2 linked regions of the Shinella zoogloeoides genome follow. The protein of the gene in region 2 binds, or shares a complex with, the protein of the main gene of each other region. Links are inferred from orthologs where the notes say so. Each region holds a gene or a part of one and is shown on either strand. Other genes may lie near its edges.

Region 1 (2,923 bases), 2.5 Mb from region 2 along the record:
CCGGCGCGCCGTCCTTCGTCGCGCCGGCGAGCGGTTCCAGATCACGCCAGGGCGCCTTGGTGCCGATCAGGGCGGAGGGGATTTCCGAGATGTTGCGGCCGGAATTGAGCTGCGTCCAGAAGATCAGCGCGAGGCCGAGGAAGATCGCCAGCGGCAGCGCGGCGAGGATCAGGCGCGTGCGGGTGCCGGCGCCTTCGGCATCGCCTTCGCTCTCGCTCATCCTGCGTCCTCGGTGCGGGCGGACCGGCGGCGGATGCCGGCGGCTTCGAGCTGCTCCAGCTCGCGATGGCGGCTGCGATGGTCGAGCCAGACCCAGAGCACGAGGCCGACCGTGACGGCGAAGGCGGCGATGTAGGAAGCCATGACGTAGAAGGTGTGGCTCATGCGGCGCCTCCCGTGCGTCCGGCCGAGCGGGCCGCATGACGGCGCAACACCGCGATGCGGCGGCGCAGGATCTCGTTGCGCATGGCCAGGATATGCAGGGTGAAGAACAGCAGGGTGAAGGCGAGTGCCATCACGACGAGCGGCCAGAGGAATTCCGGATCGATGGTCGGGCCGTCCATGCGGATGACGCTGGCCGGCTGGTGCAGCGTGTTCCACCATTCGACGGAGAATTTGATGATCGGGATGTTGACGAAGCCGACGAGGATCAGCACGGCGCTGACCTTGGCGGCACGCGTCGGGTCGTCCATTGCCCGGCCGAGCGCGATCAGGCCGAGATACATTAGGAACAGCACGAAGACCGAGGTCAGCCGCGCATCCCACACCCACCAGGTACCCCACATCGGCTTGCCCCAGAGCGAGCCGGTGATGAGGGCGACGAGCGTGAAGCAGGCGCCGATGGGCGCGGCCGCCTTGGCCGAGACGTCGGCGAGCGGATGGCGCCAGACGAGCGTGCCGAGCGCCGACAGCGCCATGACCGTGTAGCACATCATGGAGAGCCAGGCGGCGGGCACATGTACATACATGATGCGGACCGTCTCGCCCTGCTGGTAATCGCCGAGCGTGGCGAAGGAAAGGTAGAGCCCGACCGCGAAGAGACAGAGCGTCAGCCCGGCAAGCCAGGGCCAGACGGTGGCGACCAGCGCCAGGAACCGCGTCGGGTTGGCGAGGTCGCTGAATTTGCGGATGGCAAGGCTCGGTTCGCTCATGGGGGCCCTTCAACGTGTCGGATGGTTCTTTAACGCGTCAGCACCCTATCTTCAATTGATCTGCGGCAATCACATTAGCGTCAGTCGCTCGAAAGACGAAGTGCCGCGGCGGCCGCAACGGGACCGATGACCGCGAAGGCGAGGTTGAGCGCGACGAGAATGAGGAAGGACGGCAGGAAGGGCGCCGGGTCCTGGATCGCCGCATAGACGGCGCTCACCCCGAAGATCAGCACGGGAATGGCGAGCGGCAGCACGAGGATGGAGACGAGCAGGCCGCCGCGCGGCAAAGCTACCGCGACCGCCGCGCCCGCCGCGCCGATGAAGGTGATGGCGGGCGTGCCGGCAAGCAGCGTCAGCGTCGTCGCACCGATCGCCGTCTCGTCCATGTTCATGAAGAGGCCGAGCAGCGGCGAGGCGACGACCAGCGGCAGGCCGGTCGCGATCCAGTGCGCGAGGCACTTGATGAAGACCGTCAGCACCAGCGGCGTCTCCTGCATCAGCAGGAGATCGAGCGAGCCGTCCTCGCGCTCGGCCTGGAACAGCCGGTCGAGGCCGAGCAGGGCGGCCAGCAGCGCGCCGATCCAAAGGATCGCCGGGCCGATGCGGGAGAGGAGGTTGAGGTCGGGGCCGACGCCGAAGGGGATGACGGCGACGACCGTCATGAAGAACAGCACGCCGACCAAGGCGCCGCCGCCGGCGCGCACGGAGAGCTTGAGGTCGCGGGCGAGGAGGGCGATCATGCTGGGGCCTTTGGGGTTTGCGGGTGCTCCCCCCCCTCTGCCCTGCCGGGCATCTCCCCCTCAAGGGGGGAGATCGAATCGTTGCGGCGTTTCCCCAAAAACCGGCGCTGAAAACCGGGCGATCGGCTTGAGTCCTGCCAATCTCCCCCCTTGAGGGGGAGATGCCCGGCAGGGCAGAGCGGGGTAACCGCGTGCACGCCTATCACCACACATCCTCCATCGCACCCGCAAATCCGGTCATCCTGAGTTCCTTCACCCCCTCCAGCCCCAGCGGCTGGTGCGTTGCGGCAAGCGCGATTCCGCCGCGGGCAAGGTGAGCCGTAACCAAGCCGGCGAACATCGTTTCGGCGGCGGCGTCGAGCGCGGCCGTCGGCTCGTCGAGGATCCAGACCGGGCGCCAGGAAACGAGCAGCTTCGCCATGGCCATGCGGCGTTGCTGGCCGGCCGAGAGGTAGCCGAAGGGAAGGTGGGCGATGCCGCCGAGGCCGACCGCCTCGACCGCCTCGGTGACAGACATGCCCGCGCCACCAGCAAAGTCGCCGAAGAAAGATTTCCAGAAGCCGAGATTCTCCGCGACGGTCAGTTCCCGCTTCATCGCGTTGCGGTGCCCGAGATAGTGCGCCGCCTCACCGACGCGCTCGACCGGGTGCGCTGCAGCAAGGAGTTTCGCCGACCCCGCTTCAGCCGGCAGCAGCCCCGCCACGACCCTGAGCAGCGTCGACTTGCCGGAACCGTTCGGACCCTTGACGACAAGTGCTTCGCCGCGGGCGATTTCAAAGGAAATATCTTGGAAAATCAGGTCTTCGCCGCGCTTGGCGCTCAATCCCTCGGCGACGAGCCGCATGACTGTTCACTTTCCCTTTACGACCTTGGTCGCAACGCAAAAAAATTGTCCCGTTTTGCCTATAAGCGCTCTGGAACGTTTTCTGGAAATTATCTATAACGCCCGCAACACGCCAGCGGTCGGCGTGAATTTCATCCAAGCGCCGAACACGGGAATGATTTCCGCGTACGGACAGCGGAAATGGCCGC
Region 2 (3,048 bases):
TTGCCGGCCTGAACCGAGTCCGGCTGGTACTCGCAACCCGGTTCTTGCGGCGTGATCGTTTGACGGTTGCGGCGAAACGCCTCAAATTCGCGTCATTGTGCCCTGGGGAATTGGAAACGTCCGCGCGTTCCAGTATTTGAACGGTCATGCTTTTCTGGATTCTTGTCGCCATCCTGACGGCAGCCGTTGCGGCCGTTCTCCTTCTCCCCCTGCTGCGACGCCCCGTGGCGGCCGCGGCCGACGCCAGTCATGACGTCGAGGTCTATCGCGACCAGCTCGAAGAGCTGAAGCGGGACGAGGCGACGGGGCTTATCGGGGCGAACGAGGCCGAGCTTGCCCGCGCCGAGGTCGCGCGCCGGCTGATCGCCGCCAGCAAGGCCGAGGCGAAGGAGCGGACAAGCCCGACCGAGCGTCGCAACCGGCTGGCGCAGCTCTTCGTCATCATCGCGCTTCCCGCCATCGGCCTCTGTCTTTATGTCGCGACCGGCCGGCCGGATCTTCCGGCCCAGCCACTCGCAGAGCGCCTCGCCAATCCCGGTAACGACATCAACGTCCTGATCGCCCGGGCGGAAAACCATCTGGCGCGCAATCCGGACGACGGCGCCGGCTGGGACCTCCTGGCGCCGATCTACTACCGCAGCGGCCGGATGGAGGATGCGGCGAACGCCTTTTCGCAGGCGATCCGCATCCTTGGCCCGAACACCGAACGTCTCGACGGCCATGCCGAAACGCTGATCGCGCTGTCGAACGGCATCGTGACGGCGGAGGCGCGCAAGCAGCTCGAACAGTCGCTGAAGCTCAAGGCGGACAATCCGCGCGCCAAGTTCTATCTGGCGCTGGCGCTGGAGCAGGAGGGCAAGAAGCCCGAGGCGCGCGCGGCCTTCGAGGCGCTGGCGAAGGAAACGCCGGCCGATGCGCCCTGGCTGCCGCTCGTCAAGCAGCATATCGCCGCGCTCGACGGCGGGCAGGGCGGCGAGGTGGCCGGCCAGCTCGGTAACCCGACCGCGGACGACATGGCGGCGGCCGAGGACATGTCGACGGGGGACCGCCAGCAGATGATCGCGGGCATGGTGGAGAGCCTTGCGGCCAAGCTTCAGGAAAATCCCGACAATTTCGAAGGATGGATGCGCATCATCCGTTCCTATGTTGTGCTGGATCAAAGGCCAAAGGCGGAGGCCGCGCTACAGACGGCGCTGAAGACCTTCCCGGCGGAGAGCGACAACGGCAAACAGCTTCTGGCACTGGCCCGGGACCTATCGATTTCGGCTGAGGGCAGCGGACAATGACACGCAAGCAGAAACGTCTGGCAGTGATAAGCGGCGGCGTCGCCTTCCTCGTGGCGGCGGTGCTGCTGGTCATGTTCGCCTTCAGCCAGTCGATCGCCTATTTCTACGTGCCGGGCGATCTCGCCAAGGCCAATGTGGCACCGGGCACGCGCATCCGCCTCGGCGGCCTCGTCGAAAGCGGAACCGTGAAGCGCGGCGAGGGCTCGACCATCACCTTCACCGTGACGGACACGCTGTCGACGGTGCCGGTGACCTATACGGGCATCCTGCCGGACCTGTTCCGCGAGGGGCAGGGCGTGGTGGCGGAAGGCGCCTTCGGCACGGACGGCCTGTTCGTCGCCGATACGGTGCTTGCCAAACATGACGAGACCTATATGCCCAAGGACGTGGCGGACCGCCTGAAGGCGCAGGGCGTCGAACTTTCCGGCAAGGAAACGATCAAATGATCATCGAGCTTGGACACTATGCCCTGGTTCTGGCGCTGGCGACGGTCATCGTGCAGTCCGTGCTGCCGCTGATCGGCACGATCCGGGGTGACCGCTCGCTGATGGCCGTGGCGCCCGCCGCGGCGCTTGCCGGTTTCCTGCTGGTGCTCTTCTCCTTCTCGGTGCTGACCTTCGCCTATGTCGTCTCCGACTTCTCGGTCGCCAATGTCTGGGAGAATTCGCATTCGCTGAAGCCGATGATCTACAAGATCTCCGGCGTCTGGGGGAACCACGAGGGCTCCATGCTGCTCTGGCTCCTCATCCTCGTCTTCTTCAGCGCGCTCGTCGCGACCTTCGGGGCCAACCTGCCGGAGCGGCTGCGGGCCAATGTGCTGGCGGTGCAAGGCCTCATCTCGGTCGCCTTCGCGCTCTTCATCCTGTTGACCTCCAATCCGTTCCTGCGACTTTCGCCGGCGCCGGCCGAGGGGCGGGACCTCAATCCGGTGCTGCAGGATATCGGCCTCGCGATCCATCCGCCGCTGCTCTATCTCGGCTATGTCGGCTTTTCCGTCTGTTTCTCCTTCGCCATCGCGGCGCTGATCGAGGGGCGGATCGATGCGGCCTGGGCGCGCTGGGTGCGGCCCTGGACGCTGGCCGCATGGAGCTTCCTTACCGCCGGCATCGCCATGGGCTCCTACTGGGCCTATTACGAGCTCGGCTGGGGCGGCTGGTGGTTCTGGGATCCGGTGGAAAACGCCTCGTTCATCCCCTGGCTTGCCGGCACGGCGCTGCTGCATTCCGCGCTCGTCATGGAAAAGCGCGAGGCGCTGAAGATCTGGACCGTGCTCTTGGCGATCCTCACCTTCTCCATGTCGCTGCTCGGCACCTTCCTCGTGCGTTCCGGCGTGCTGACCTCCGTCCACGCCTTCGCCACCGACCCGACGCGCGGCGTCTTCATCCTCGCCATCCTCATCGTCTTCATCGGCGGAGCGCTCTCGCTCTTCGCCTTCCGGGCGGCGACGCTGAAGGCCGGCGGGCTTTTCGCGCCGATCTCGCGGGAAGGCGCGCTCGTCCTCAATAACCTCATCCTGACAACGGCGGCGGCGACCGTCCTGACCGGCACGCTCTATCCGCTGGTGCTGGAGGCGCTGACGGGCGAGAAGATCTCCGTCGGTCCGCCCTTCTTCAACCTCACCTTCGGCTTGCTAATGCTGCCGCTGCTGCTGGCCGTGCCCTTCGGGCCGCTGCTCGCCTGGAAGCGCGGCGATGTTTTCGCGGCCGGCCAGCGCCTCTTCGCGGCGGTCGCCGCCGGTCTCGCGCTCGCCGCGGTGGTGCTC

Evidence for each region. Proteins that work in one complex are often made in the same cells at the same time.
Region 1: the proteins of ccmE (region 2) and ccmB are in contact, whole or in part, in a solved structure (PDB 8CE8), measured with the Escherichia coli proteins. The link is inferred for Shinella zoogloeoides from one-to-one orthologs.

The regions. Positions count from the first base shown.
Region 1 is NZ_CP132311.1:3,482,242-3,485,164, reverse strand. Bases 62-2,914 are described here. They hold ccmB (heme exporter protein CcmB), read right to left. Parts: upstream 1,892-2,914; coding sequence 1,232-1,891; downstream 62-1,231. Other genes in these bases: ccmA (heme ABC exporter ATP-binding protein CcmA), read right to left, coding at 2,094-2,735; Q9316_RS18105 (heme ABC transporter permease), read right to left, coding at 381-1,151; ccmD (heme exporter protein CcmD), read right to left, coding at 217-384; Q9316_RS18115 (DsbE family thiol:disulfide interchange protein), read right to left, coding at 62-220. Also shown: more of Q9316_RS18115, read right to left, coding at 1-61. UniProt on the Escherichia coli protein: Required for the export of heme to the periplasm for the biogenesis of c-type cytochromes.
Region 2 is NZ_CP132311.1:943,408-946,455, forward strand. The notes cover bases 30-3,007. They hold ccmE (cytochrome c maturation protein CcmE), read left to right. Parts: upstream 30-1,282; coding sequence 1,283-1,732; downstream 1,733-3,007. Other genes in these bases: ccmI (c-type cytochrome biogenesis protein CcmI), read left to right, coding at 147-1,286; Q9316_RS05650 (heme lyase CcmF/NrfE family subunit), read left to right, coding at 1,729-3,007. Outside these bases: more of Q9316_RS05650, read left to right, coding at 3,008-3,048. UniProt on the Escherichia coli protein: Heme chaperone required for the biogenesis of c-type cytochromes. Transiently binds heme delivered by CcmC and transfers the heme to apo-cytochromes in a process facilitated by CcmF and CcmH.